3 regions of the Robertmurraya sp. FSL R5-0851 genome follow, and region 3 is predicted to be linked to each of the others. Evidence: a T-box and tRNA genes for the amino acid it is inferred to sense, from the RefSeq annotation. Region 3 holds a T-box; the other regions hold tRNA genes.
The links. The T-box of region 3 lies ahead of ileS (isoleucine--tRNA ligase). A T-box ahead of a tRNA ligase gene usually reads a tRNA of that ligase, here a tRNA-Ile.
Positions count from the first base shown of each region.

Region 1: it encodes a tRNA-Ile, which carries the amino acid that the T-box ahead of ileS (isoleucine--tRNA ligase) is inferred to sense. The anticodon was not compared.
Region 2: it encodes a tRNA-Ile, which carries the amino acid that the T-box ahead of ileS (isoleucine--tRNA ligase) is inferred to sense. The anticodon was not compared.

Region 1 covers NZ_JBBOOE010000001.1:4,105,026-4,115,119, reverse strand. Annotated here, with positions in the region: rRNA gene MKX65_RS21135 (16S ribosomal RNA) at 1-1,148, shown strand, start outside; rRNA gene MKX65_RS21130 (23S ribosomal RNA) at 1,367-4,324, shown strand; rRNA gene rrf (5S ribosomal RNA) at 4,398-4,513, shown strand; tRNA gene MKX65_RS21120 (tRNA-Glu) at 4,559-4,633, shown strand; tRNA gene MKX65_RS21115 (tRNA-Val) at 4,696-4,768, shown strand; tRNA gene MKX65_RS21110 (tRNA-Thr) at 4,870-4,945, shown strand; tRNA gene MKX65_RS21105 (tRNA-Lys) at 4,955-5,030, shown strand; tRNA gene MKX65_RS21100 (tRNA-Leu) at 5,076-5,160, shown strand; tRNA gene MKX65_RS21095 (tRNA-Gly) at 5,184-5,258, shown strand; tRNA gene MKX65_RS21090 (tRNA-Leu) at 5,271-5,359, shown strand; tRNA gene MKX65_RS21085 (tRNA-Arg) at 5,420-5,496, shown strand; tRNA gene MKX65_RS21080 (tRNA-Pro) at 5,510-5,586, shown strand; tRNA gene MKX65_RS21075 (tRNA-Ala) at 5,601-5,673, shown strand; tRNA gene MKX65_RS21070 (tRNA-Met) at 5,761-5,837, shown strand; tRNA gene MKX65_RS21065 (tRNA-Ser) at 5,845-5,937, shown strand; tRNA gene MKX65_RS21060 (tRNA-Met) at 5,976-6,049, shown strand; tRNA gene MKX65_RS21055 (tRNA-Asp) at 6,083-6,158, shown strand; tRNA gene MKX65_RS21050 (tRNA-Phe) at 6,198-6,273, shown strand; tRNA gene MKX65_RS21045 (tRNA-Tyr) at 6,304-6,387, shown strand; tRNA gene MKX65_RS21040 (tRNA-His) at 6,393-6,468, shown strand; tRNA gene MKX65_RS21035 (tRNA-Gln) at 6,489-6,560, shown strand; tRNA gene MKX65_RS21030 (tRNA-Cys) at 6,565-6,638, shown strand; tRNA gene MKX65_RS21025 (tRNA-Gly) at 6,650-6,723, shown strand; tRNA gene MKX65_RS21020 (tRNA-Ile) at 6,729-6,805, shown strand; tRNA gene MKX65_RS21015 (tRNA-Asn) at 6,840-6,914, shown strand; tRNA gene MKX65_RS21010 (tRNA-Ser) at 6,928-7,018, shown strand; tRNA gene MKX65_RS21005 (tRNA-Arg) at 7,029-7,102, shown strand; gene MKX65_RS21000 (VOC family protein) at 7,291-7,680, shown strand; gene MKX65_RS20995 (SpoIID/LytB domain-containing protein) at 7,808-8,989, shown strand; gene MKX65_RS20990 (VOC family protein) at 9,177-9,575, shown strand; gene MKX65_RS20985 (DUF1801 domain-containing protein) at 9,602-10,094, shown strand, end outside.
Region 2 covers NZ_JBBOOE010000001.1:3,627,682-3,637,775, forward strand. Annotated here, with positions in the region: gene glgB (1,4-alpha-glucan branching protein GlgB) at 1-1,450, opposite strand, end outside; gene MKX65_RS18625 (IS4 family transposase) at 1,891-3,006, shown strand; tRNA gene MKX65_RS18630 (tRNA-Glu) at 3,485-3,556, opposite strand; tRNA gene MKX65_RS18635 (tRNA-Ser) at 3,560-3,650, opposite strand; tRNA gene MKX65_RS18640 (tRNA-Asn) at 3,654-3,729, opposite strand; tRNA gene MKX65_RS18645 (tRNA-Ile) at 3,765-3,841, opposite strand; tRNA gene MKX65_RS18650 (tRNA-Gly) at 3,847-3,920, opposite strand; tRNA gene MKX65_RS18655 (tRNA-His) at 3,931-4,006, opposite strand; tRNA gene MKX65_RS18660 (tRNA-Phe) at 4,028-4,103, opposite strand; tRNA gene MKX65_RS18665 (tRNA-Asp) at 4,243-4,318, opposite strand; tRNA gene MKX65_RS18670 (tRNA-Met) at 4,356-4,429, opposite strand; tRNA gene MKX65_RS18675 (tRNA-Ser) at 4,446-4,538, opposite strand; tRNA gene MKX65_RS18680 (tRNA-Ile) at 4,551-4,627, opposite strand; tRNA gene MKX65_RS18685 (tRNA-Met) at 4,651-4,727, opposite strand; tRNA gene MKX65_RS18690 (tRNA-Ala) at 4,784-4,856, opposite strand; tRNA gene MKX65_RS18695 (tRNA-Pro) at 4,871-4,947, opposite strand; tRNA gene MKX65_RS18700 (tRNA-Arg) at 4,961-5,037, opposite strand; tRNA gene MKX65_RS18705 (tRNA-Leu) at 5,141-5,229, opposite strand; tRNA gene MKX65_RS18710 (tRNA-Gly) at 5,242-5,316, opposite strand; tRNA gene MKX65_RS18715 (tRNA-Leu) at 5,349-5,433, opposite strand; tRNA gene MKX65_RS18720 (tRNA-Lys) at 5,465-5,540, opposite strand; tRNA gene MKX65_RS18725 (tRNA-Thr) at 5,549-5,624, opposite strand; tRNA gene MKX65_RS18730 (tRNA-Val) at 5,695-5,770, opposite strand; rRNA gene rrf (5S ribosomal RNA) at 5,777-5,892, opposite strand; rRNA gene MKX65_RS18740 (23S ribosomal RNA) at 6,125-9,058, opposite strand; rRNA gene MKX65_RS18745 (16S ribosomal RNA) at 9,261-10,094, opposite strand, start outside.
Region 3 covers NZ_JBBOOE010000001.1:1,504,243-1,514,336, reverse strand. Annotated here, with positions in the region: gene MKX65_RS07895 (dihydroorotase) at 1-771, opposite strand, end outside; gene MKX65_RS07890 (aspartate carbamoyltransferase catalytic subunit) at 734-1,666, opposite strand; gene MKX65_RS07885 (solute carrier family 23 protein) at 1,823-3,124, opposite strand; gene pyrR (bifunctional pyr operon transcriptional regulator/uracil phosphoribosyltransferase PyrR) at 3,267-3,809, opposite strand; gene MKX65_RS07875 (RluA family pseudouridine synthase) at 3,989-4,900, opposite strand; gene lspA (signal peptidase II) at 4,875-5,378, opposite strand; gene MKX65_RS07865 (hypothetical protein) at 5,446-5,730, opposite strand; gene ileS (isoleucine--tRNA ligase) at 5,905-8,676, opposite strand; T-box leader at 8,764-9,000, opposite strand; gene MKX65_RS07855 (DivIVA domain-containing protein) at 9,047-9,568, opposite strand; gene MKX65_RS07850 (YlmH family RNA-binding protein) at 9,661-10,094, opposite strand, start outside.

The DNA.
Region 1 (10,094 bases), 2.6 Mb from region 3:
CCGCGTGAGTGATGAAGGTTTTCGGATCGTAAAACTCTGTTGTTAGGGAAGAACAAGTACCGGAGTAACTGCCGGTACCTTGACGGTACCTAACCAGAAAGCCACGGCTAACTACGTGCCAGCAGCCGCGGTAATACGTAGGTGGCAAGCGTTGTCCGGAATTATTGGGCGTAAAGCGCGCGCAGGTGGTCTCTTAAGTCTGATGTGAAAGCCCCCGGCTCAACCGGGGAGGGTCATTGGAAACTGGGAGACTTGAGTGCAGGAGAGAAGAGTGGAATTCCACGTGTAGCGGTGAAATGCGTAGAGATGTGGAGGAACACCAGTGGCGAAGGCGACTCTTTGGCCTGTAACTGACACTGAGGCGCGAAAGCGTGGGGAGCAAACAGGATTAGATACCCTGGTAGTCCACGCCGTAAACGATGAGTGCTAAGTGTTAGAGGGTTTCCGCCCTTTAGTGCTGCAGCAAACGCATTAAGCACTCCGCCTGGGGAGTACGGCCGCAAGGCTGAAACTCAAAGGAATTGACGGGGGCCCGCACAAGCGGTGGAGCATGTGGTTTAATTCGAAGCAACGCGAAGAACCTTACCAGGTCTTGACATCCTTTTGCCTTCCCTAGAGATAGGGCGTTCCCCTTCGGGGGACAGAGTGACAGGTGGTGCATGGTTGTCGTCAGCTCGTGTCGTGAGATGTTGGGTTAAGTCCCGCAACGAGCGCAACCCTTGATCTTAGTTGCCAGCATTCAGTTGGGCACTCTAAGGTGACTGCCGGTGACAAACCGGAGGAAGGTGGGGATGACGTCAAATCATCATGCCCCTTATGACCTGGGCTACACACGTGCTACAATGGGTGGTACAAAGGGCAGCAAAACCGCGAGGTCGAGCCAATCCCATAAAACCACTCTCAGTTCGGATTGTAGGCTGCAACTCGCCTACATGAAGCTGGAATCGCTAGTAATCGCGGATCAGCATGCCGCGGTGAATACGTTCCCGGGCCTTGTACACACCGCCCGTCACACCACGAGAGTTTGTAACACCCGAAGTCGGTGGGGTAACTCGCAAGAGAGCCAGCCGCCTAAGGTGGGACAGATGATTGGGGTGAAGTCGTAACAAGGTAGCCGTATCGGAAGGTGCGGCTGGATCACCTCCTTTCTAAGGAAAATGCTTGCGTAAGCAAGACATAATACAGACGTGACGATTTGTTCTTGTTCAGTTTTGATGGTTTAATAAGGTTTTTTTGCGAAAGCAAAAATAACCATCCATCAAACGTTGTTCTTTGAAAACTAGATAAAGTAAAAAAGTCAAGAAAGAAATCGAGTATCGCCATTTTAGGTTTTCTCTCTTAAATGAGTAGAAACAAATTAACCATAGGTTAAGTTAGAAAGGGCGCACGGTGGATGCCTTGGCACTAGGAGCCGATGAAGGACGGTACTAACACCGATATGCTTCGGGGAGCTGTAAGTAAGCTTTGATCCGGAGATTTCCGAATGGGGAAACCCTCTATCCGTAATGGGATAGAATCTTTACCTGAATACATAGGGTATTGAAGGCAGACCCGGGGAACTGAAACATCTAAGTACCCGGAGGAAGAGAAAGCAAACGCGATTCCCTGAGTAGCGGCGAGCGAAACGGGATTAGCCCAAACCAAGAGGCTTGCCTCTTGGGGTTGTAGGACACTCTATACGGAGTTACAAAGGAATGAAGTAGACGAATCGATCTGGAAAGGTCAGTCATAGAAGGTAACAACCCTGTAGTTGAAACTTCGTTCCCTCTTGAGTGGATCCTGAGTACGGCGGAACACGTGAAATTCCGTCGGAAGCAGGGAGGACCATCTCCCAAGGCTAAATACTACCTAGTGACCGATAGTGAACCAGTACCGTGAGGGAAAGGTGAAAAGCACCCCGGAAGGGGAGTGAAAGAGATCCTGAAACCGTGTGCCTACAAGTAGTTAGAGCCCTGTGTATTTTTCCTTTGGATAAATACCGGGTGATAGCGTGCCTTTTGTAGAATGAACCGGCGAGTTACGATTACATGCGAGGTTAAGTTGATAAGACGGAGCCGTAGCGAAAGCGAGTCTGAATAGGGCGCTTTAGTATGTGGTCGTAGACCCGAAACCAGGTGATCTACCCATGTCCAGGGTGAAGTCCAGGTAACACTGGATGGAGGCCCGAACCCACGCACGTTGAAAAGTGCGGGGATGAGGTGTGGGTAGCGGAGAAATTCCAATCGAACTTGGAGATAGCTGGTTCTCTCCGAAATAGCTTTAGGGCTAGCCTCATGTAGTAAGAGTCTTGGAGGTAGAGCACTGTTTGGACTAGGGGCCCTCATCGGGTTACCGAATTCAGACAAACTCCGAATGCCAAAGACTTATCCATGGGAGTCAGACTGCGAGTGATAAGATCCGTAGTCGAAAGGGAAACAGCCCAGACCACCAGCTAAGGTCCCAAAGTATACGTTAAGTGGCAAAGGATGTGGAGTTGCTTAGACAACCAGGATGTTGGCTTAGAAGCAGCCACCATTTAAAGAGTGCGTAATAGCTCACTGGTCGAGTGACTCCGCGCCGAAAATGTAACGGGGCTAAACGTATCACCGAAGCTGTGGATTGACATCTTAGATGTCAGTGGTAGGAGAGCGTTCTAAGGGCGTTGAAGCTAGACCGTAAGGACTGGTGGAGCGCTTAGAAGTGAGAATGCCGGTATGAGTAGCGAAAGATGGGTGAGAATCCCATCCACCGAATGCCTAAGGTTTCCTGAGGAAGGCTCGTCCGCTCAGGGTTAGTCGGGACCTAAGCCGAGGCCGAAAGGCGTAGGCGATGGACAACAGGTTGATATTCCTGTACCACCAAATTACCGTTTGAGTGATGGGGGGACGCAGGAGGATAGGGTAAGCGCGCTGTTGGATATGCGCGTCCAAGCAGTTAGGCTGCAAGTGAGGCAAATCCCACTTGCAATAGGCTGAGCTGTGATGGCGAGGGAAATATAGTACCGAAGTTCCTGATTCCACACTGCCAAGAAAAGCCTCTAGCGAGGTAACAGGTGCCCGTACCGCAAACCGACACAGGTAGGCGAGGAGAGAATCCTAAGGTGAGCGAGAGAACTCTCGTTAAGGAACTCGGCAAAATGACCCCGTAACTTCGGGAGAAGGGGTGCTCTTCAGGGTGAATAGCCCAGAAGAGCCGCAGTGAATAGGCCCAGGCGACTGTTTAGCAAAAACACAGGTCTCTGCGAAGCCGCAAGGCGAAGTATAGGGGCTGACGCCTGCCCGGTGCTGGAAGGTTAAGAGGAGGGGTTAGCCTTAAAAGCGAAGCTCTGAATCGAAGCCCCAGTAAACGGCGGCCGTAACTATAACGGTCCTAAGGTAGCGAAATTCCTTGTCGGGTAAGTTCCGACCCGCACGAAAGGCGTAACGATCTGGGCACTGTCTCAACGAGAGACTCGGTGAAATTATAGTACCTGTGAAGATGCAGGTTACCCGCGACAGGACGGAAAGACCCCGTGGAGCTTTACTGTAGCCTGATATTGAATTTTGGTACAGCTTGTACAGGATAGGTAGGAGCCTGAGAAGCCGGAGCGCTAGCTTCGGTGGAGGCGTCGGTGGGATACTACTCTGGCTGTATTGAAATTCTAACCCTCACCCCTAAATCGGGGTGGGAGACAGTGTCAGGTGGGCAGTTTGACTGGGGCGGTCGCCTCCTAAAAAGTAACGGAGGCGCCCAAAGGTTCCCTCAGAATGGTTGGAAATCATTCGTAGAGTGTAAAGGCACAAGGGAGCTTGACTGCGAGACCTACAAGTCGAGCAGGGACGAAAGTCGGGCTTAGTGATCCGGTGGTTCCGCATGGAAGGGCCATCGCTCAACGGATAAAAGCTACCCCGGGGATAACAGGCTTATCTCCCCCAAGAGTCCACATCGACGGGGAGGTTTGGCACCTCGATGTCGGCTCATCGCATCCTGGGGCTGTAGTCGGTCCCAAGGGTTGGGCTGTTCGCCCATTAAAGCGGTACGCGAGCTGGGTTCAGAACGTCGTGAGACAGTTCGGTCCCTATCCGTCGTGGGCGTAGGAAATTTGAGAGGAGCTGTCCTTAGTACGAGAGGACCGGGATGGACGCACCGCTGGTGTACCAGTTGTCTTGCCAAAGGCATCGCTGGGTAGCTATGTGCGGAAGGGATAAGTGCTGAAAGCATCTAAGCATGAAGCCCCCCTCAAGATGAGATTTCCCATAGCGCAAGCTAGTAAGATCCCTGAAAGATGATCAGGTTGATAGGTCAGAGGTGGAAGCGCGGCGACGTGTGGAGCTGACTGATACTAATCGATCGAGGACTTAACCAAATTTAGATGATACTCATTCTTTTGACTTTGACTCTTTATCTAGTTTTGAAGGAACAACCTTCAAACTTTATAGTCTGGTGGCGATAGCGAAAAGGTCACACCCGTTCCCATACCGAACACGGAAGTTAAGCTTTTCAGCGCCAATGGTAGTTGAGGGTTTCCGTCTGTGAGAGTAGGACGTCGCCAGGCTTGTCCCTATTGGGACTATTATTTTTGTCTAAAATATATAATTTAGGCCCCTTGGTCAAGCGGTTAAGACACCGCCCTTTCACGGCGGTAACACGGGTTCGAATCCCGTAGGGGTCACCAAGTTTTTTTACGAAGTAAAAATAACCAAGTTTTTTCATGAAGTGAAAATAACTTTCTATTTCGGAGGATTAGCTCAGCTGGGAGAGCACCTGCCTTACAAGCAGGGGGTCGGCGGTTCGATCCCGTCATCCTCCATTAAGAATTTTTTCACGAAGTGAAAAATATTCATCCTTAAGTCACGAAGTGAAAAATATTCATCCCAAAGTCACGAAAGTGAAATATAGTCTTCTTAATAAGCCGGCGTAGCTCAATTGGTAGAGCAACTGACTTGTAATCAGTAGGTTGGGGGTTCAAGTCCTCTCACCGGCACCACTTTATACCGAGCCATTAGCTCAGTCGGTAGAGCATCTGACTTTTAATCAGAGGGTCGAAGGTTCGAGTCCTTCATGGCTCACCAAATTTTTTTGCTTCAGCAAAATAACTTTTCATTAATTATCATTACGCGGGTGTGGCGGAATTGGCAGACGCACTAGACTTAGGATCTAGCGCCGCAAGGCGTGGGGGTTCGACTCCCTTCACCCGCACCAATGTTTTATACAATTTTCGCATTGCGGAAGTAGTTCAGTGGTAGAATACAACCTTGCCAAGGTTGGGGTCGCGGGTTCGAATCCCGTCTTCCGCTCCAAGAATTTCTTTTGCCGGGGTGGCGGAACTGGCAGACGCACAGGACTTAAAATCCTGCGGTAGGTGACTACCGTACCGGTTCGATTCCGGTCCTCGGCACCAAAGCTTTTTGCAAAGCAAAATAGTTATCCTTATCACTTTGATATCAAAGTGAAAAATAATGCGCCCGTAGCTCAATTGGATAGAGCGTCTGACTACGGATCAGAAGGTTATGGGTTCGACTCCTTTCGGGCGCGCCATATTAGTTTTAATCGGGGAGTAGCTCAGCTTGGTAGAGCACTTGGTTTGGGACCAAGGGGTCGCAGGTTCGAATCCTGTCTTCCCGACCATCTAACTTTATTATGGGGCCTTAGCTCAGCTGGGAGAGCGCCTGCCTTGCACGCAGGAGGTCAGCGGTTCGATCCCGCTAGGCTCCACTTAGATTTTTTCACGGAACGTAGTGTAGTGAAAATAATCTTCATTAATTCCAGAACATGTGTTTTAAAAATTCAATGAATTACTTTGGCGGTGTAGCTCAGCTGGCTAGAGCGTACGGTTCATACCCGTGAGGTCGGGGGTTCGATCCCCTCCGCCGCTACCAAAGATACGGAGGTATACCCAAGTCCGGCTGAAGGGATCGGTCTTGAAAACCGACAGGCGGGTCAAACCGCGCGGGGGTTCGAATCCCTCTACCTCCTCCATTTTTTAAATGCAATACAGCTTTTTCTTATAATATTATCGCGGGGTGGAGCAGTCTGGTAGCTCGTCGGGCTCATAACCCGAAGGTCGCAGGTTCAAATCCTGTCCCCGCAATCTAAATTTTTCAAATAAATTTGAAAAATTTCTGGTCCCGTGGTGTAGCGGTTAACATGCCTGCCTGTCACGCAGGAGATCGCCGGTTCGATCCCGGTCGGGACCGCCATTTTAAGTGCCTCATTATCTAGGGTACTATAATAAATGTGGCTCAGTAGCTCAGTCGGTAGAGCAAAGGACTGAAAATCCTTGTGTCGGCGGTTCGATTCCGTCCTGAGCCACCATTCTTATTAATGTTCTTATCATTTTTATATGGAGGGGTAGCGAAGTGGCTAAACGCGGCGGACTGTAAATCCGCTCCCTTGGGTTCGGCGGTTCGAATCCGTCCCCCTCCACCATTATGGCGGTTGTGGCGAAGTGGTTAACGCATCGGATTGTGGTTCCGACATTCGTGGGTTCGATTCCCATCAGTCGCCCCATTATTTATAAATTTTTTCATTGGGCTATAGCCAAGCGGTAAGGCAACGGACTTTGACTCCGTCATGCGTTGGTTCGAATCCAGCTAGCCCAGTTATGGCAGCATAGCCAAGTGGTAAGGCAGAGGTCTGCAAAACCTTTATCCCCGGTTCAAATCCGGGTGTTGCCTCCAATTTTATATTTGCGGGTGTAGTTTAATGGTAAAACCTCAGCCTTCCAAGCTGATGTCGTGAGTTCGATTCTCATCACCCGCTCCAAATAGGGGCCTATAGCTCAGCTGGTTAGAGCGCACGCCTGATAAGCGTGAGGTCGATGGTTCGAGTCCATTTAGGCCCACCAGATTTTTTACCCTATTAAAATAATTCTTCAATGTTCCGCAGTAGCTCAGTGGTAGAGCAATCGGCTGTTAACCGATCGGTCGTAGGTTCGAGTCCTACCTGCGGAGCCATTTTTATGTCTATGGGGAAGTACTCAAGAGGCTGAAGAGGCGCCCCTGCTAAGGGTGTAGGTCGGGTAACCGGCGCGAGGGTTCAAATCCCTCCTTCTCCGCCACTATATAGATGCGCCTTTAGCTCAGCTGGATAGAGCATACGCCTTCTAAGCGTACGGTCAGAGGTTCGAATCCTCTAAGGCGCGTAAAAAATAAAAACACAACAAAAACGCTATCAAGCGTTTTTTTGTTGTGTTTTTTTATCTTTTAAGAAAATGTTAACCCTTGGGCTTTTCAGATATAAACTTGAAGAGTAGAGGGTGGGAGGCCACTTCCACATAGGAGGTTTTTTGAGTAAGATACAAATAAGAGAAGAATAAAAGGAGTGTACATTTTGATTAAATACAAAAGTCTCCATCACGTAAGTCTTACAGTTACAGATTTGGAAAGAGCAAAAGATTTCTATGGGAATGTATTATGTTTAAATGAAATACCACGTCCAGATTTTGATTTTTCAGGTGCCTGGTATGAAATAGAGGGACAGCAACTCCACTTGATCGTTGATCCTTCTTCACAGACGATTCGTCAGGATAAAAGCTTATCCAGCAGAGAAGGTCACTTTGCTCTGAGAGTAGAGAACTATTATGATGCGCTTACATGGTTAAAACAAAATGAAGTGGAAATTCTTGAAAAACCCTACGGAAAAAGTGGATTTGCACAAATTTTCTGTGCTGACCCAGATGGTAATTTGATTGAACTTAACGTTAATCAAACAGAATTATAAGAGTTGGAATAAAGCTTCAGGAATAATCAGTAAAAACATAATAAATAATATGGTTATGAAAACTTTCATCCTATCGATTTTCATATTCGTTTTACTCGCTTTCACAACTGAAGTGCAAGCGGAAGAGATGATCTCTGTGAGATTACGAAATTATATTGGAGATACCTCTAAATTAGCATTTTACATAAAAGGTGCTTATTCAACGTTAGATCCAGCATTGATGTTAAATGAAGGGGATGAATATACACTTTCGTTTAAAGGTGGCAAAATGTTTCTTACATGCGGTAAGTCAAAAACGGAAATAGATAGCCCGCTCATTTTATATCCTGATACTTATGATGAAGAGCACCTAATATACATTGATGGAAGACCTTATATGGGAGCGGTAGCGTTTGGTATGGAAGAAAATAATATTAGACCCGTTAATCAAATCCTATTAGAGGATTACTTAAAGGGTGTTGTTCCATTCGAAGTGTTTCCTGATTGGAATATCGAGGCTTTAAAGGCACAAACGTTAGCTGCTCGCACGTATACAATCACCCATAAGAATCCCCAACTCGACGACACCATCCAATATCAAGTTTACGGAGGATACAATGAATTTAGTAATACAAAGAGGGCTGTAATTGATACAAAAGGAGAAATTATTACATTTCAAAATAAGCCCATAAGCGCTTTTTATTCTGCAAGTAATGGTGGAATCACAGAGAGTAATAAAAATGTATGGGGCGGCAATCCAAGCCCCTATTTTCCAATTAAACCAGATCCTTTTGATCCCATTCAACCCTGGGATTTTACATTACAAAAAACACAAATAGATCTGGATGAAATTCAATCGAAGGACTGGAACGAGCTAAAGGAGAAAGATGGTAAAATCAGCGACTCTATTAAAAAATGGCTTAATCGAAATGGTTATGAAGGTGACATAAAAATTTTAAGTATTCCTTTTTTTGCAATCGATAAAGTTAAAAATGAATCACAAAGGTCGATGATTGGCTCGATCCAAATTGAATTTATGAGAAGGTTGATTGATGGAACCATTTTATTCGAAAGAGTTTCGTTGGATCATGTTGAATTAAAAAAAATACGTCCAATGATAGGTGGAGGTCATTTTAGAAGTTATTTAATAAGTTCATTTGAAATCAATCCAACTTCTTATAAAGTAAGTGGCAAAGGCCATGGGCATGGAGTTGGTATGAGTCAATGGGGGGCAAACGAAATGGCTGAAGAGGGGAAAACCTACAAAGAAATTATTGGACACTATTATCCTGGGACCCAAGTGAAGGTCACTCAAACCTTTCAAGAATAATATTGTAGTGAACACCATGTGATGATATCTTTCGGGTATCATCCTTTTTTGCCGTTCATACTGATTTGGAAGGGATAGAAAAATAAATCACTCACACTAGTGAAATTTCCTCTCTTTTTTTATATTGTAATTATAGGAATGTAATAAATAGATAAGGTAGCCCTACTAACTTAAGGAGCTGATCGTAGTGGGAAAAGTTACACCATTCTTAATGTTTCAAGATGGCAAAGCAGAAGAAGCAATGAATTATTACATATCTATTATTGAGGATTCAGAAATTACAAGTATGGTTCGCTATGGAGCTAATGAATCTGGAGATGAAGGAACGGTAATGCAGGCCACTTTTTCTTTAAAAGGGCAAGAATTTATGTGTATAGATAGTAATTTAAAGCATCAGTTTACATTTACTCCATCCTTCTCAATTTTTGTTACATGTGATACTGAAGAAGAAATTAACAACGTTTATCAGAAACTGATCGAGGGCGGACAAGCACTTATGCCAATTGGTGACTATGGTTTTAGTCAAAGGTTTGGGTGGCTAAATGATCGATTTGGTGTGTCATGGCAACTAAATCTTCCTTTGTGAAGTAACTTTTATAGGGAGGAAACAACATGGCAATTGGTAAACTGAATCCTAAGGTTGATGATTATTTAAGTCAAGCTAAAAAATGGAGGGAAGAATCTGAGAGGTTAAGACATATTGTTCTTGACTGTGATCTGACCGAAGAATATAAATGGATGCATCCTTGTTACACGTTTGAGAAGAAAAATGTCGTATTAATCCATGGATTTAAAGAATATTGTGCACTTCTGTTTCACAAAGGTGCCTTATTAAAGGATCCCCATGGAATTCTTGTCCAACAAACCGAGAATGTACAGGCGGCACGCCAGATTCGATTCACTCATCTTCAAGAAATAATTGAACTAGAACCTATTTTGAAAGAATACATTCTTGAAGCCATTGAAGTGGAAAAAGCCGGTTTAGAAGTAACTTTAAAAAAGGATACAGAATTCATTATTCCAGAAGAACTTCAAGAAAAATTCGATGAGTCACCAGACTTAAAAGCTGCTTTTGAAGCATTGACGCCGGGACGGCAAAGAGCAT
Region 2 (10,094 bases), 2.1 Mb from region 3:
AATGCCAATCCAATTCCTCTTCATCTTTCCATTCAGAGAACTGACCTAACTCAAATCCCATGAACAGAAGTTTTTTCCCTGGATGTCCAAACATATATGTTAATAGTAGCCTTAGTTGAGCAAATTTTTGCCAATAATCTCCTGGCATTTTATCAAGTAACGATTTCTTTCCATGAACAACTTCGTCATGTGAAAATGGAAGGATATAATTCTCCGAAAATGCATAAAGAAGGGAGAAGCTGACTTTATCGTGAAATTGTGAGCGTTCATTTGACCCTTTTTCCATATAGGAAAGCATGTCGTTCATCCAGCCCATATTCCATTTGTAGTTAAAACCTAATCCACCGTAGTGAGTTGGGGAAGTTACCTGTGGCCAATCAGTAGAGTCCTCGGCAATCATCAATAGGTTTGAATCATATTGATATACAATTTGATTTAACTTCTTTAAAAATGCAATACCAAATTCATTTACTCGTTGACCATCTGAATTAGGCCAATAAATGATGTTTGAAACTGCATCTACGCGAAATCCGTCCACATGAAAGTATTCCATCCAAAACAATGCATTAGAAATTAAGAAACTCTGTACCTCTGTTTTACTTAAGTCGAAATTAGCAGTACCCCAAGTGTAATTTTCACGATCAATCTCTGTCTCATATTCATAAACCCAAGATCCATCAAATCGGTGTAATCCGTGGGCGTCTTTACAGAAATGACCTGGTACCCAATCCATAATTACTCCAATATGATTTTGGTGACATTGATCAATAAAATACATCAGATCATGAGGGGTTCCATAACGGCTAGTAACGGAAAAATATCCTGTTCCTTGATAGCCCCAAGATATATCTAAAGGGTGTTCCACTAATGGCAATAGCTCAATATGAGTAAATCCGTGGTCAAGTACATAAGGAATGACCTCATCAGCTAATTCACGATACGTTAAAAAGCTGCCGTCCTCTTTCTTTTTCCATGATCCAACATGCATCTCATAGATAACAGTAGGACTTGAATACACTTTGTTTTTCTCTTTTTTCTGAAGCCATTTTTGATCGTTCCATTGGAAACCATCTAAGGGGTAACAAATGGATGCTGTTTTTGGCCGTTCTTCAGAGAAAAACGCATAAGGATCAGATTTCAATAATACTTCTCCCGTGGATGTATGAATTTCATATTTATAAAGGCAGCCCGTTAAATCCTGCTCAACAATGAGCATCCAAACTCCTTCATCATTCACCTTTTTAAATTCATAACCACTTCCATTCCAATTGTTTACATCACTAGCAAGAGATACTTTTGTTGCGTTTGGTGCCCACACGCAAAATCTCGTGCATGTCTTTTCATCAATAGTAAGAACATGGGCTCCAAACAAACGGTAACATTCAAAGAAATTACCCTCATGAAATAAATGAAGCTGGTATTCAGTTGGATGAATCAAATCCAAAATCATTCTACTCCCTACCTATTCATTAGTTTTGTACATTACTTTTACTGTATAATTCTTGCCAATCTTTCAAATCCCTTTTTAATTTTTCTGACAATTAACTCTCCATTTCGACACAATTAGCTATTAGACATATGATTTCGACGGCATTCATCCATTTAACGCAGCAAACTGCAAAAAATGATAGAAATTATTTTTTAATAGATAATAAATTTTATGATGCAGATATAGAGATATATGCTAATTATTTGGTTGTAATGAATAAAATGTGTATTTTGAATTATGAAATAATTGAATTTAGAATAATCACTAGTGTTGCACTAATTTAATTTCAATATTAAAAAGACTCAAAATCTTCACTAATTTTATTTTGTGCAAAGAAAAAGTCCTTTATAATGGATAAGTCAGGTGGTAACCCGTCCAAATCCACTAAAAAGGACACACGCATGGACAAGATTACACGAAAAACTTCATTTGGGCAATGGTTTTCAGCCATGAATCTTCAATTAATTGAAGATCAGGTGAAAATCAAGAAATTAGACTATTATACAAAAAAGTTAAGGACAGAGTCCTTCCTGAAACTGCTGCTCTTTGCGCAGCTAGTTGAAGTCGAGAGCCTGCACGCTCTTGGTGATTGTCTTTTTGACGAACAGCTTCAAAAGGGAATTGAACTAGATTCGATCAGTATTTCTCAGTTATCTCGACGGTTAAACAGCTTAAATCCAGATCTGTTTCAACTTCTTTTCCTCGATTTAGTGGGGCGGATTCACGCCAAAACCCACTATACAAAACTGGTTATGCCTTTGAAAATCATTGATTCGAGTACATTGCCACTTAATTTGACGAATCATCGGTGGGCAAAATTTCGGAAAACTAAAGCAGGCGTAAAGTTACATCTTCGTCTTGTCTTCATGGAAAAGGGATCTTCCTATCCGGAAAAAGCCGTCATCACCAAAGCCAGTGAACATGACCGAGGTCAGTTGGAGGTTCTGGTCGATGACAAAGAATGCATGTATGTGTTTGACAGAGGATATCTGGACTACGAGCGCTTTGACCGTATGACGGATGATGGATACTTTTTTCTCTCTAGACTACGCAAAAACGCTGTGATCCGAGAAGTCAGTGATTTTCCATTACCTGATGATTCATCTGTTTTGTCTGATCAAATGGTGTTGCTCGGAAGCACACAAAACCGTACAGAGAATTACTTCCGTCTTCTAAAAGTGGCTGATTCAAAAGGGAATCTGCTTCACCTCATCACAAACCGTTTTGATTTGAGCGCAGAAGAAATTTCAGAGATGTACAAGGCCCGCTGGGCCATTGAACTTTTTTTCAAATGGATCAAGCAGCACTTAAACATCAAAAAGTTCTACGGCCAAAGCGAGTGGGCGATACAGAATCAGGTGTTCATCGCGTTAATCGTCTATTGTCTCAATGTTCTCGCGCAGATCGAGACGGACAGCAAGAGGAAAATTCTGCAGATTAGCCGATATTTAAAGGCAGCATTGTGGAAGCCGGCTACGATCTGGATTCGAAAAATAGAAGGAAAGGCTGTTCCTTAATCAGCCAAACTGTCGGTGTCACCTCAGTCTAATTGTAAAATAATTTCCAAATGGATAGAGCCACCTTTGTATGGGTATTTCCTTTTTTGGCTCCAAATAAGGAAAATAATTAAACTGAAAATTTAAATATTATTCATGCAACACTAGTGTAGAATAATATATTTAAGAGGATTTCTTTGTGTGAAAAGGTCATTTTTATGCTGAAAAATGAAAGGGTTTTCATTCATTTGTCGAAAATTGGAAACCTTAACAATTGGTTAGAGGACATTTAATAGAAGAGATAAATAAACCCTCTATTGATAGTAAATTGTCATCAATAGAGGGTTAGTAGAAGAGTTAAGAACAGATACCCTTGCACCTGGAAAAAGACGCAAAGAGGTATTCTTTAATATGGTTAGTTAATTACTTCTGATATCATTAACTAGTGAAGAACTTACCAAATAGAAAAAAACATTGAACAAATGTTCAATGTTTTTTATGACCCCTACGGGATTCGAACCCGTGTTACCGCCGTGAAAGGGCGGTGTCTTAACCGCTTGACCAAGGGGCCATATGGCGGAGAAGGAGGGATTTGAACCCTCGCGCCGGTTACCCGACCTACACCCTTAGCAGGGGCGCCTCTTCAGCCTCTTGAGTACTTCCCCATATGGCTCCACAGACAGGACTCGAACCTGTGACCGTTCGGTTAACAGCCGAATGCTCTACCAACTGAGCTACTGTGGAATATTGGTAAGTTTTTTAGGTAGTGCAAAAAGTTCTGGTGGGCCTAAATGGACTCGAACCATCGACCTCACGCTTATCAGGCGTGCGCTCTAACCAGCTGAGCTATAGGCCCTTAAATGGAGCGGGTGATGAGAATCGAACTCACGACATCAGCTTGGAAGGCTGAGGTTTTACCATTAAACTACACCCGCAAAAATATTATGGGGCGACTGATGGGAATTGAACCCACGAATGCCGGAACCACAATCCGGTGCGTTAACCACTTCGCCACAATCGCCATAATTATATTGAAAATAAATGGTGGCTCAGGACGGAATCGAACCGCCGACACAAGGATTTTCAGTCCTTTGCTCTACCAACTGAGCTACTGAGCCATACTTAAGATAATACCCTAGATAAAGTTATGTTTCGTCCTTCGTCCCGATTTTCAATCGGTACGCTGGCTGTTTTGCTTTGTAGCTTATTCATCGTGCTCTACCGACTGAGCTACTGAGCCAACTTTGAATTATTTAATGGCGGTCCCGACCGGGATCGAACCGGCGATCTCCTGCGTGACAGGCAGGCATGTTAACCGCTACACCACGGGACCAGAGTTTTTTCAAGTTTCCTTGAAAATAACTTTTTAATTGCGGGGACAGGATTTGAACCTGCGACCTTCGGGTTATGAGCCCGACGAGCTACCAGACTGCTCCACCCCGCGACGATATTAAATTATATGGAGGAGGTAGAGGGATTCGAACCCCCGCGCGGTTTGACCCGCCTGTCGGTTTTCAAGACCGATCCCTTCAGCCGGACTTGGGTATACCTCCAAATATCGTAAATGGTGGACCTTGTAGGACTCGAACCTACGACCGGACGGTTATGAGCCGTCTGCTCTAACCAGCTGAGCTAAAGGTCCAAGGATAACTAATTTAGTAATTTTGGTAGCGGCGGAGGGGATCGAACCCCCGACCTCACGGGTATGAACCGTACGCTCTAGCCAGCTGAGCTACACCGCCAAATTTAATTTAATGAAGATTTTTTCACTACACTACGTTTCGTGAAAAAATCTAAGTGGAGCCTAGCGGGATCGAACCGCTGACCTCCTGCGTGCAAGGCAGGCGCTCTCCCAGCTGAGCTAAGGCCCCATAATAAAGTTAGATGGTCGGGAAGACAGGATTCGAACCTGCGACCCCTTGGTCCCAAACCAAGTGCTCTACCAAGCTGAGCTACTCCCCGTTTAAATCTAATATGGCGCGCCCGAAAGGAGTCGAACCCATAACCTTCTGATCCGTAGTCAGACGCTCTATCCAATTGAGCTACGGGCGCATATTTTTCAATCAAATTGATAAAGATCGCTATTTTGCTTCGTAAAAAGCATTGGATATTTTACTTCGTAATATTGAAACCTATTTTGCTTTGCAAAAAGCTTTGGTGCCGAGGACCGGAATCGAACCGGTACGGTAGTCACCTACCGCAGGATTTTAAGTCCTGTGCGTCTGCCAGTTCCGCCACCCCGGCAAAAGAAGTTCTTGGAGCGGAAGACGGGATTTGAACCCGCGACCCCAACCTTGGCAAGGTTGTATTCTACCACTGAACTACTTCCGCAAATAATAAGTTGTTTTGCTAGAGAAAAACTTTGGTGCGGGTGAAGGGAGTCGAACCCCCACGCCTTGCGGCGCTAGATCCTAAGTCTAGTGCGTCTGCCAATTCCGCCACACCCGCATAAAGGAAAGTTATGTTACTTAATAATAAATGGTGAGCCATGAAGGACTCGAACCTTCGACCCTCTGATTAAAAGTCAGATGCTCTACCGACTGAGCTAATGGCTCGTACTAAATGGTGCCGGTGAGAGGACTTGAACCCCCAACCTACTGATTACAAGTCAGTTGCTCTACCAATTGAGCTACGCCGGCGAGAAATATTAAAATTTTCACTATGTGAATTTTTAAAGGATGACTATTTTTCACTACGTGAAAAAAGTGTTGGTGGAGGATGACGGGATCGAACCGCCGACCCCCTGCTTGTAAGGCAGGTGCTCTCCCAGCTGAGCTAATCCTCCATTAACGCCTGGCGACGTCCTACTCTCACAGAGGGAAACCCTCAACTACCATCGGCGCTGAAAAGCTTAACTTCCGTGTTCGGTATGGGAACGGGTGTGACCTTTTCGCTATCGCCACCAGACTATTTATGCGACACTATTTATTATAATAGTTTTTCACAATTTTTCAAGAGAAATTTTTAACCATTCTCTCAAAACTAGATAATGAATGAAGAAGAAAGAAATACGTTTCATCATTGTCCAGCTACAGCGCCTAGCCGCTCGAGGTCATAAGCCAAATCCCTCCAGAAGGCAGGCCTTCTTGCGTGATTCGTCTTATGCTTGTCGCGTCTGTTCAAGGCGCTTCCGCTTTTCTTGGTTAAGTCCTCGATCGATTAGTATCAGTCAGCTCCACACGTCGCCGCGCTTCCACCTCTGACCTATCAACCTGATCATCTTTCAGGGATCTTACTAGCTTGCGCTATGGGAAATCTCATCTTGAGGGGGGCTTCATGCTTAGATGCTTTCAGCACTTATCCCTTCCGCACATAGCTACCCAGCGATGCCTTTGGCAAGACAACTGGTACACCAGCGGTGCGTCCATCCCGGTCCTCTCGTACTAAGGACAGCTCCTCTCAAATTTCCTACGCCCACGACGGATAGGGACCGAACTGTCTCACGACGTTCTGAACCCAGCTCGCGTACCGCTTTAATGGGCGAACAGCCCAACCCTTGGGACCGACTACAGCCCCAGGATGCGATGAGCCGACATCGAGGTGCCAAACCTCCCCGTCGATGTGGACTCTTGGGGGAGATAAGCCTGTTATCCCCGGGGTAGCTTTTATCCGTTGAGCGATGGCCCTTCCATGCGGAACCACCGGATCACTAAGCCCGACTTTCGTCCCTGCTCGACTTGTAGGTCTCGCAGTCAAGCTCCCTTGTGCCTTTACACTCTACGAATGATTTCCAACCATTCTGAGGGAACCTTTGGGCGCCTCCGTTACTTTTTAGGAGGCGACCGCCCCAGTCAAACTGCCCACCTGACACTGTCTCCCACCCCGATCAGGGGTGAGGGTTAGAATTTCAATACAGCCAGAGTAGTATCCCACCGACGCCTCCACCGAAGCTAGCGCTCCGGCTTCTCAGGCTCCTACCTATCCTGTACAAGCTGTACCAAAATTCAATATCAGGCTACAGTAAAGCTCCACGGGGTCTTTCCGTCCTGTCGCGGGTAACCTGCATCTTCACAGGTACTATAATTTCACCGAGTCTCTCGTTGAGACAGTGCCCAGATCGTTACGCCTTTCGTGCGGGTCGGAACTTACCCGACAAGGAATTTCGCTACCTTAGGACCGTTATAGTTACGGCCGCCGTTTACTGGGGCTTCGATTCAGAGCTTCGCTTGCGCTAACCCCTCCTCTTAACCTTCCAGCACCGGGCAGGCGTCAGCCCCTATACTTCGCCTTGCGGCTTCGCAGAGACCTGTGTTTTTGCTAAACAGTCGCCTGGGCCTATTCACTGCGGCTCTTCTGGGCTATTCACCCTGAAGAGCACCCCTTCTCCCGAAGTTACGGGGTCATTTTGCCGAGTTCCTTAACGAGAGTTCTCTCGCTCACCTTAGGATTCTCTCCTCGCCTACCTGTGTCGGTTTGCGGTACGGGCACCTGTTACCTCGCTAGAGGCTTTTCTTGGCAGTGTGGAATCAGGAACTTCGGTACTATATTTCCCTCGCCATCACAGCTCAGCCTTTTGATCACGGGATTTGCCTCGTGATCAGCCTAACTGCTTGGACGCGCATATCCAACAGCGCGCTTACCCTATCCTCCTGCGTCCCCCCATCACTCAAACGGTAATTTGGTGGTACAGGAATATCAACCTGTTGTCCATCGCCTACGCCTTTCGGCCTCGGCTTAGGTCCCGACTAACCCTGAGCGGACGAGCCTTCCTCAGGAAACCTTAGGCATTCGGTGGATGGGATTCTCACCCATCTTTCGCTACTCATACCGGCATTCTCACTTCTAAGCGCTCCACCAGTCCTTCCGGTCTAGCTTCAACGCCCTTAGAACGCTCTCCTACCACTGACATCGTGTGACGCCAATCCACAGCTTCGGTGATACGTTTAGCCCCGTTACATTTTCGGCGCGGAGTCACTCGACCAGTGAGCTATTACGCACTCTTTAAATGGTGGCTGCTTCTAAGCCAACATCCTGGTTGTCTAAGCAACTCCACATCCTTTGCCACTTAACGTATACTTTGGGACCTTAGCTGGTGGTCTGGGCTGTTTCCCTTTCGACTACGGATCTTATCACTCGCAGTCTGACTCCCATGGATAAGTCTTTGGCATTCGGAGTTTGTCTGAATTCGGTAACCCGATGAGGGCCCCTAGTCCAAACAGTGCTCTACCTCCAAGACTCTTACTACATGAGGCTAGCCCTAAAGCTATTTCGGAGAGAACCAGCTATCTCCAAGTTCGATTGGAATTTCTCCGCTACCCACACCTCATCCCCGCACTTTTCAACGTGCGTGGGTTCGGGCCTCCATCCAGTGTTACCTGGACTTCACCCTGGACATGGGTAGATCACCTGGTTTCGGGTCTACGACCACATACTAAAGCGCCCTATTCAGACTCGCTTTCGCTACGGCTCCGTCTTATCAACTTAACCTCGCATGTAATCGTAACTCGCCGGTTCATTCTACAAAAGGCACGCTATCACTCGTTAACGAGCTCTAACTACTTGTAGGCACACGGTTTCAGGATCTCTTTCACTCCCCTTCCGGGGTGCTTTTCACCTTTCCCTCACGGTACTGGTTCACTATCGGTCACTAGGTAGTATTTAGCCTTGGGAGATGGTCCTCCCTGCTTCCGACGGAATTTCACGTGTTCCGCCGTACTCAGGATCCACTCAAGAGGGAACGAAGTTTCAACTACAGGGTTGTTACCTTCTATGACTGACCTTTCCAGATCGATTCGTCTACTTCATTCCTTTGTAACTCCGTATAGAGTGTCCTACAACCCCAAGAGGCAAGCCTCTTGGTTTGGGCTAATCCCGTTTCGCTCGCCGCTACTCAGGGAATCGCGTTTGCTTTCTATTCCTCCGGGTACTTAGATGTTTCAGTTCCCCGGGTCTGCCTTCAATACCCTATGTATTCAGGTAAAGATTCTATCCCATTACGGATAGAGGGTTTCCCCATTCGGAAATCTCCGGATCAAAGCTTACTTACAGCTCCCCGAAGCATATCGGTGTTAGTACCGTCCTTCATCGGCTCCTAGTGCCAAGGCATCCACCGTGCGCCCTTTCTAACTTAACCTACAGTTAAAAAGTTTCTCTATATAATATAGAGAGAAAACTAAAATGGCGATTACTCGGTATTTCTTGGTTTTCTTCATTTATCATTATCTAGTTTTCAAAGAACGATTATCATAGAGAGATTGCTCTCTCAAAACTAAACAAATCATATCATCAACGGTTGTTAGCTTTGACCGAAGGTCATAAGCCTCAATTTTCCTTAGAAAGGAGGTGATCCAGCCGCACCTTCCGATACGGCTACCTTGTTACGACTTCACCCCAATCATCTGTCCCACCTTAGGCGGCTGGCTCCTTACGGTTACCCCACCGACTTCGGGTGTTACAAACTCTCGTGGTGTGACGGGCGGTGTGTACAAGGCCCGGGAACGTATTCACCGCGGCATGCTGATCCGCGATTACTAGCGATTCCAGCTTCATGTAGGCGAGTTGCAGCCTACAATCCGAACTGAGAGTGGTTTTATGGGATTGGCTCTGGCGTCGCCGCTTTGCTGCCCTTTGTACCACCCATTGTAGCACGTGTGTAGCCCAGGTCATAAGGGGCATGATGATTTGACGTCATCCCCACCTTCCTCCGGTTTGTCACCGGCAGTCACCTTAGAGTGCCCAACTAAATGCTGGCAACTAAGATCAAGGGTTGCGCTCGTTGCGGGACTTAACCCAACATCTCACGACACGAGCTGACGACAACCATGCACCACCTGTCACTTTTGTCCCCCGAAGGGGAACGCCCTATCTCTAGGGAAGGCAAAAGGATGTCAAGACCTGGTAAGGTTCTTCGCGTTGCTTCGAATTAAACCACATGCTCCACCGCTTGTGCGGGCCCCCGTCAATTCCTTTGAGTTTCAGCCTTGCGGCCGTACTCCCCAGGCGGAGTGCTTAATGCGTTTGCTGCAGCACTAAAGGGCGGAAACCCTCTAACACTTAGCACTCATCGTTTACGGCGTGGACTACCAGGGTATCTAATCCTGTTTGCTCCCCACGCTTTCGCGCCTCAGTGTCAGTTACAGGCCAAAGAGTCGCCTTCGCCACTGGTGTTC
Region 3 (10,094 bases):
AGGTGTTACTTCTGCTGTTACCTTGATGCCTGCACGCTTAGCGTCTCGTACTACGCGAACCGATTCTTTCGTACTAATATGGCACACATGATAATGACAGTTTGCTGCTTCTGCTAATAATACGTCTCTTGCAATATGAACCGATTCACATACAGAAGGAATTCCGTTCAACCCATGTTTTTTTGAAAATTCACCTTCATGGACAGATCCCTTATGAATTAACGTGTTTTCTTCGCAATGTGCTACGATTGACATATCTACACTTGCTGCAAGTTGCATTGCTTGAAGCATCATATCTGCTGATTGGACCCCTACTCCGTCATCTGTGAAGGCAAATGCACCTTCTTCTTTTAATGCTGCAAAATCAGTAAGTTCATTTCCTAGCTCTCTTATGGTAATCGAAGCATATGGCAGCACTCGAACAGCACCTGTTTCTGCAATTCGTTTATTTAAGTTTTGAAGAGTTTCGACTGAATCTGGAACCGGTCTTGTATTTGGCATAGCTGCAATCGTTGTGAAACCTCCACGAGCTGCCGCTAGTGTACCAGTAGCAATCGTTTCCTTCTTCTCTCCTCCAGGCTCACGTAAATGAACATGCAAGTCAACAAATCCAGGAGATACAAGCAATCCTGTCGCATCAATGATCTCTGCATCCTCCGCTTGAAGATCTGGACCAATCGCAGCAATCTTTTCGTCTTTTATTAAAATATCGACTGCCTCTTTTTGTCCTTTATCAGTAAGCCATTGACCATTTTTGATGAGAATTGTCATTGTTTTTTCCCCCTTCAGATTGTTGTAATGCTCTTTTTAATACTGCCATACGAACGTAGACGCCATTTTCCATTTGCTTAAAGATTCTTGAACGCTCGCATTCGACTAAGCTATCGGCGATTTCTACATCTCGGTTTACTGGCGCAGGATGCATAATAATGCTTCCTTTCTTCATTCGCTTCTCTCTTTCTACTGTTAAACCAAAAGCTTGATGATAATCAACTGTTTTCCCACCAACTTGATGTCTTTCGTGTTGAATACGAAGGAGCATAAGCACATCGACGGTTTCTGTTAATGTATCAATATCTTCATATCTTCCGTATTGTAGAAGTTCTTGGTCAATCCATTCTTTTGGTCCTGAGAACACGATTTCTGCTCCTAATCGGTGAAGAGCAACCGCATTTGACCTTGCCACACGGCTGTGTATTAGATCTCCAACAATTCCTACCTTAAGACCTTGGAAATGTTCGAATTCTTCGTAAATCGTTAATAAGTCGAGCAACGATTGAGTTGGATGATGACCGCATCCATCTCCAGCGTTAATAATTTTAACGTTCGTTTTGCCAACTAGCTGCTTGAAGTACTCGTCTTCTGTATGGCGAATGACGACCGCCTGAACTCCAATGGATTCTAAAGTTCGAACCGTATCATATAGTGTTTCACCTTTAGTGATACTGGATGAGTGTGTTTCGAATGGAATAATGTTTAAGCCCAGTCTTCTTTCAGCTATTTCAAAACTACATTTTGTTCTAGTACTCGGTTCAAAAAACAAATTTGCTACAAAGGAAGATTGATTAGGCTGCCACGCAGCACCCTCAGAAAATTTTTTCGCCTCTGCAAGGATGTCGTAAATCTCGGTAACGGAAAGCTCTGAAGTAGTAAGCAGATTCATGATCAAACACTCCTTTTGTGGTTTATGTAAAAAATAGCACCCTTGACTTTTTTGTCAGGGTGCTATGCGGTAGGCAGAAGTAGAACACACCAACTATGGTATATCCACTTCTCCTATGCACCCTTTCAAGCCTCTCTGGACTTTCTTTAAAAGGTGAAACTATGCTACTTCATTTTCCTTATCACTTTCAAACATATCTTCGGCAGCTTCCGGTCTACCTGGAAGGATTAAATTGATCAAGATCCCTAAGATAGCTGCTAATGCCATTCCATGAATTTCAAATCCTTCTGATACTTTAATAACTGCTCCTCCAATACCTACTACTAAGATTACAGAGGAAATCACAAGGTTTCGTTTGTCTCCAAAGTCGATTTTGCTATCAACTAGCATGCGTAATCCTGATGATGCGATAATTCCGAAAAGGAGGATGGATACTCCACCCATTACTGGTGTTGGAATTGAACTTATCAGTGCTGTTACTTTACCTATGAAACCAAATACTGTTGCAACAACTGCTGCTCCAAGAAGTACATATACACTGTATACTCTTGTAATGGCTAGGACTCCGATGTTTTCCCCGTATGTTGTTTTCGGAGGGCCACCGATTAAGGCAGAAATCATAGTGGCTGTTCCATCTCCCAAGATCGAGCGATGTAAGCCAGGGTTTTTAATATAATCACGACCCACCACTTTACCTAATACCAGCTGGTGACCAATATGTTCTGACAATGTTACGATGGCAACTGGCGCCATTAATAATACTAAATCAAGTGTGACTTTCACTTCATAATCAACGAATGGTACAAAGAAGTTTGGCATTTCGAACCATTTTGCCGCGGCTACTGGGGCAAAATCCACGATTCCTACGACTAACGAGTATACATATCCGATAATGATACCTGCTAAGATCGGAATCATGCTCAATGTTCCTTTTCCGTAGATGGAGAAAATAATGGTTGCTACTAATGTTACAAGTGCTGCTGAGAAATGCAGTAAGCTGTACTCTCCAGCTGGATTATTCATTGCCATACTAACTGCGGTTCCTGCTAAAGCCAATCCGATTACTATAATGATTGGTCCAACTACGATTGGTGGTAGGAGATTCATAATCCATCGGTAACCTGCTTTTTTTATAATTAGTGCAACAATTCCGTACACTAAACCAGCAATAAAGCTTCCAATCATGGCACCTGCTGGACCGCCTGCTGCTTTTGCAGCAATGATTGGTGTAATGAAAGCGAATGATGATCCTAAATAAGCAGGTACTTGCCATTTTGTTATCATAAGGAACGCGATCGTTCCCAATCCACTGGAGATAAGTGCAATCGCTGGATCAAGTCCAACTAAGAATGGTACTAATATGGTAGCTCCAAACATAGCGAATAAGTGCTGTAGGCTAAGTGTTAGCCAATGGACTGGTTTCGGTATATCGTGTACGTCTAGGATTGGTTTGTTATTCATGTATGTTTCTCTCCTCTTGGTTGTTAAAATAAAAACCCTCTTTTGCACAAGAGGGTTTAGTTGCAGGTCAAGGTATATATTTCTCCCCTCGAGTCTACATTTCCCCTTGAAAGCCTCTCTGTGCTTTTTTAAAAGGTTATATTTATTTTTCGTGGATACTTACGGTATCATGTTTGTCAACTTCTGCTAGTTGAACAACAATCTTTTCCGAACTAGAGGTTGGGATGTTTTTCCCAACATAATCAGCTCGTATGGGCAATTCCCTATGGCCTCTGTCTACAAGTACTGCCAGCTGTACAGAAGCAGGTCTACCTATATCGACTAATGCATCTAACGCAGCGCGTACAGTTCTTCCTGTGTATAATACATCGTCGACTAAGATGACAATTTTGTTAGTTATATCGTGAGGAATATCTGACCCTTTAACTAAAGGTTCCTGATCATTTGTTTTCTTTGTTAGATCGTCCCGATACAAAGTAATATCTAATTCTCCTACTGGAACCCCTGTGCCTTCAATTTCTTTAATTCTTTCAGCAAGTCGCTCAGCGAGAAATATTCCTCTTGTTCGAATTCCAATGAGAACAATTCGTTCTACACCTTTATTTTTTTCAATAATTTCGTGAGCAACCCTTGTCAATGCTCTTCTAATGGCTTGTTCGTCAAGTACGACTGCTTTTTGTGACAAGGTCTTCCCTCCTCATTTATCCATAAAAAAAACCTCTAGCCTAGTGGGTTAGAGGGGACACGAATTACGATTGTAGGCATACTTTTGCCTTACAAATTCCGTCTCCTTCTCAGCCTCACAGGACCGTCTTTAAAGGACTTATTCAACTAAAGAAATCATAAATCAGATGTAGAACTTTGTCAACGATTATTTCTCAAGAACTCGAGAAGCTCTACAAAGTACTCTGGTACAGGTGCTTCAAATTCTAAGTATTCATTGGTTCGAGGGTGATTAAAACCTAACACACCCGCATGCAGAGCTTGTCCGCCTATATCTAACGTCTTTCTTGGTCCGTATTTGGGGTCTCCTGCTAATGGAAAACCAATATACTTCATATGAACCCTGATTTGATGAGTACGTCCTGTCTCTAACTGACACTCGACAAGTGTAAAATCTTTAAAACGCTCCATTACCTGGAAATGAGTCACCGCATGCTTTCCATTATCAACAACAGTCATGCTTTGTCGATCTTTAGGGTCTCTAGCAAGAGGAGCATCAATCGTACCGTAATCATGGGGTATTACACCATGGACAATTGCTTGGTATTTTCGAGTCACTGTTTTTGCAACGAGTTGATTCACTAGGCTTTCATGTGCTAAATCATTTTTAGCAACCATCAATAAGCCGGAGGTGTCCTTATCAATTCGATGAACGATACCTGGTCGAAGAACTCCATTGATTCCCGACAGATCTTTACAATGAGCCATTAATCCATTCACAAGTGTCCCTGTAGTATGACCAGGTGCAGGGTGTACGACCATTCCTTTGGGCTTGTTTACAACTAATACATCACTATCCTCATAAAAAATCTCAAGGTCCATAGTCTCTGGAACCACATCAAGCTCCTCTGGGTCAGGAATGCTGATTTCGATTACATCTCCAACCGAACATTTATAGCTACTTTTTACTTTTTGACCGTTAACAACAACATTGCCCTCTTGCATCCATAGCTGGACTTGAGACCTCGACCATTCATTATTAACACTTGAAAGAACCTTATCTAGTCTTTCACCTTTATGCTCTTCATTAATTGTTTGTATTACTTTTTCCATTTGCTATCTCCTTAGATTGTCGCTCTTCTTGCCACATTTGTATCATTAATAAACCTACTCCAATAACTAAGGCTGAATCAGCAATATTAAAGATAGGGAAATTATAGTTAAAAATATACGTATGAATAAAGTCAACCACTTCTTTATGTACTACTCGATCATAGAAGTTACCAATTGCCCCTCCTAGCATTAATCCGAGAGCCACTCCAAGAAGCATTTTACCCTTTGCTGCCTTTTGAATATAATATACAATCCCGATAATCACAATCACAGTAATTAAGTAAAAAAACCACATTTGTCCTTGTAAAATACCCCAAGCAGCGCCTCTGTTGCGGTGGGAGGTAATATAAAACCAGTTTTCAATAACGGTTATGCTTTCTCCAAGCTCCATTCTTTTCACAACTAACCATTTGGTCCATTGATCAAGAATAATGACAATTAATGCGATTATGTAATAAAACACAAAGGAAACCTCCAAACCTTTTCTTAATATTCCCTTTGCATTTTAGCACATTCTCTATAAAAACGACAGTAAACGCTTCTGATTAAAAAAGCGGCTTACATAAATAATGTTCAAGCTTCCCACAGTCCTCCACCGTTTTTAAGGTTGGAACCATTTGAAGTAGTTCATGAGGTAATAATTCACCTGATATTTCGCATCTGCCAAACGTACCATTCTCCAATTTTTCAATGGCACTATTAATGTCTCTTAATTCTTCCTCAATAAGTGGTTTTACTAAGGGAGATCCTTTCGAATTTGATAATTGCATCATTAATTCAGTACGCGATTTCCGGAGTTCCAAATAGAGCTTTTGTTCAAATGCTTCCATTTTATTCTACCTCCGTTTTCAGATGTTTTCCGTTAGTATATCGCGATGGACACGATTCGACACGAACAACATTTAACAACGAAAACAATCATTAACGAAAGTGGAATAATTACTCATACATATTCCCGTAACAAAGAAAAAACTCCCCGGAAATCCAGAGAGTTCTTCCATTATTTATACAAGATGGCTGTAGTTTTCTTTTACTACATCCGCACAACGTGGACAAAGGGTTGGATGATCCTCTACTTTGCCAACTTCTGTTGTTACCGTCCAGCAACGTTCACAAGTTTCACCTTCAGCTTTTGATACGACAATTGCAGCTGTTTCAAGCTTTACAGCTTCTGCAGGCGCAGAATCGATATCTCCAGCTAATTCAAAACCAGACACGATAAACAATTGTTGAAGATTTTCTTTAACTGATTGTAAAAGTTCCTTTGTTTCACTAGTCGGATACAAGCTAATTTTTGCTGTTAATGACTTCCCGATTACCTTTGCATTACGTGCTTCTTCTAAAGCTTTTAGGACATCATCACGAACCTTCATAAATTTCGTCCATTTTTCTTCAAGCTGCTTGGCATTAGGAAGGTCAACATGTGAAGGCATATCAGTTAATTGAACGCTATCTTCCTCCACATTAGGAATGTATGCCCATACCTCATCAGCTGTATGAGAAAGAATCGGAGCTGATAATTTTGTTAATGCTAATAAGCTTTCATATAAAACCGTTTGGATGGCACGGCGCTCATAGTGATTCTTTGCCTCAATATATAGAACGTCCTTTGCAAAGTCAAGGTAGAATGCACTTAAGTCTAGCGTACAGAAGTTATTGATCGCATGGTAAATGCTCGCAAATTCATATTCTTCATAAGACTTTGTCACAGATTTAATTAGCTTGTTTAGCTTCACCAGCATGAACTGATCTACTTCACGAAGCTTATCAAACTCTACTTTATCAGTAGCAGGATTAAAGTCTGCTAAATTTCCTAATAAGAATCGGTATGTGTTACGGATCTTACGGTATACTTCAGCTACTTGCTTTAAGATAGCGTCAGACACACGAACATCTGATTGATAATCCACAGATGCTACCCATAAGCGTAAAATATCTGCACCTAGCTGATCCATTACCTTAGCAGGAACAACAACATTCCCAATTGATTTACTCATCTTTCTACCTTCACCATCAAGAGCGAAACCATGGCTTAGTACTCCCTTATACGGAGCCTTACCTGTTACAGCTACCCCTGTAGATAATGAAGAGTTAAACCATCCACGGTATTGGTCAGAACCTTCGAGATATAGATCCGCTGGTCTTTGTAAATCGCTTCTCTCTTCAAGAACCGCTTGGTGAGAAGAACCAGAATCAAACCAAACGTCCATAATATCCGTTTCTTTTGTAAATTTACCATTCGGGCTTGATGGATGTGTAAAGCCTTCAGGTAACAGATCTTTAGCTTCTCTTTCAAACCAAACATTTGACCCATTTTCACGGAATAACCCGGATACATGTTCAATGGTTTCATCCGTGATAATTGGTTCGCCGTCTTCCCCATAAAATACAGGAATTGGAACACCCCATACACGTTGACGAGAAATACACCAATCTCCACGGTCACGTACCATATTGAATAGACGAGTCTCTCCCCAAGCAGGAACCCACTTCGTTTCCTTAACAGCCTCCAACAAGTCTTCACGGAAATCTTTGATAGATGCGAACCACTGAGCTGTTGCACGGAAAATAACAGGCTTCTTCGTTCTCCAGTCATGCGGGTATGAGTGAGTAATAAATGTTAGTTTTAATAAAGCGCCCACTTCTTGAAGCTTTTCCGTAATCGGCTTATTGGCTGTATCATAGAAAAGTCCTTCGAAACCAACGGCTTCCTTCGTCATAACTCCTTTATCATCAACCGGACAAAGAACGTCTAAACCGTATTTTTGACCTACGTAGAAATCGTCTTCCCCGTGTCCTGGAGCCGTATGAACACACCCCGTACCTGCGTCTGTTGTGACATGTTCGCCAAGCATGACTAAAGATGTGCGTTCATATAACGGATGCTTCGCTAAAATATGTTCTAGCTCTTGGCCTTTCACCGTCTTTACTACCGTTACTTCTTCCCAACCAATTTCGTTTGTTACTGCTTCTAAAAGCTCTTCAGCCACAAGGTACTTTTTATTATTCACCTGAGCAACAACATAATTTAAAGTTGGATGAACAGAAATTCCAAGATTAGCTGGAATGGTCCATGGAGTTGTTGTCCAAATAACAATCTCCGTATCCGTATCAAGTACACCCTTACCGTCTTGGACAGGGAAACCAACATAAATAGAAGCTGACTTTTTGTCCTGATACTCAATTTCAGCTTCTGCTAGAGCCGATTCACTAGAAGGTGACCAGTATACAGGCTTCAAACCTTTATAAATATAGCCTTTCTTTGCCATTTCTCCGAAAACCTTGATTTGCTGTGCTTCATATGCTGGATCAAGAGTGATATAAGGATTCTCCCAATCTCCACGAACACCTAAACGCTTAAATTGAGTACGTTGGGAATCAATTTGACCTAAAGCATACTCTTCACAAAGCTTACGAAACTCTGCAACTGTAAGTTCCTTACGCTTAACACCTTTATTTGTTAAAGCTTGCTCGATTGGCAGCCCGTGTGTATCCCAACCGGGTACATATGGTGCGTTGTATCCACTCATTGACTTATAACGCACAATAAAGTCCTTAAGGATTTTATTTAATGCATGCCCCATGTGTATATCTCCGTTTGCGTACGGTGGCCCATCGTGAAGAACAAACATCGGACGATCCTTCGTACGATCTTGAACTCTAGAATAAATATCCATTTGGTTCCATTTTTCTTGAATATCTGGTTCACGCTTTGGCAAATTCCCTCGCATCGGGAATTCCGTCTGAGGCATCAATAACGTATCTTTATAATCCATTTGTAAACTTCCTCCTAAATCTTCCTCTTCTAGCTTCATTGTTACCCGTTTTAGTAAAAGTAAATACAAAAAAGCCCTCTCATCCCAAAAAGGGACGAGAAGGCTTATATTCCCGCGGTACCACCCTAGTAGATAGGCAAATAACCTATCCGCTCAAAAATTCGTAACGTGAATTTAAACGCCAAAGCTTACTATTCCTTCTGGTCGTTCAGCTTGGTACTCAAGGGTGATATTCAAACTTATCGCTTTTGTTAACCTCTCACCAACTGTTAACTCGCTAGAAAAAGCATTGATAAATTCTACTATCCCTGTCATCGCAACTTGCAATTTTTACTTGTTAAAAAATTATATTCGAAGAAACTGCTTTTCGTCAAGCCAATGAATCTTCTTCTTTTAAATTTGCAGATTTTAATTCTGCTGAATCAAGCTCGTATTGTAATAGATGATCCCAATCATCGTTATTCAGCATATCCAGCTGTGCTTCAATAAGCATTTTAAAACGAGTTCTAAACACTTTGGATTGCTTTTTCAGATCCTCAATTTCTAGAGCTATTTTACGAGCTTTAGAAAGGGACTCATTTACGATGCGATCCGCATTTTTCTCTGCTTCTCTGATAATTAGCTTAGCTTCTTTTTGAGCATTTCGCTTTAGCTCTTCAGCTGCTTCTTGAGCTACAACGATGGATTTATTTAAGGTTTCTTCAATATTCGAAAAATGAGTTAAACGCTCATTCATATCCTTTAATCGTTCATCAAGTTCTTTCTTTTCTCGAATAATCAATTCATAGTCCTTAATGACTTGGTCAAGGAACTCATTTACTTCATCTTCATCGTAACCACGGAATCCTTTTGTAAATTCCTTGTTATGTATGTCTAACGGTGTTAATGGCATTATAAGCCACCTCCAATTGCTTAATAGTATATACTATTCATTGTAACAGATATTCGACAAGTACTTTTAAATTCCTGCAATTTTTTTATAAATTATTGATGTTTTTCTACAACAATTCGCCATTTATCTTTCTTTGTTTTCCCATCAATGGAAGATAGTTTTGCTCTTCCGTATCCTCGTACAGATAAGACATCGTCTTCTTTACATTCAAAAGAGGGATTTTCAATGGTCATCCAATTCACTTTTACTACTCCACCTGCTATTAATGTTTGAGATTTCTGACGAGAGATATTATGAGCAGCAGCTACCATAGTGTCTAACCTTAGGGAAGAAACGGTTGTTGTGAACTCATTCCATTGTTCCTTCATTTGAATGGCTTCTTCGAGACGACGCTCTTTTAAACTTACTTTCGAACGTCCTACCGACTCAAGTTGCATCGAAATATAATCGCTAACTTCATTGGCGACAAAGAGTTGAATGATTTCCCCTTCCATAAGGATGTCTCCAAATTTCCCTCTTTTTAGTC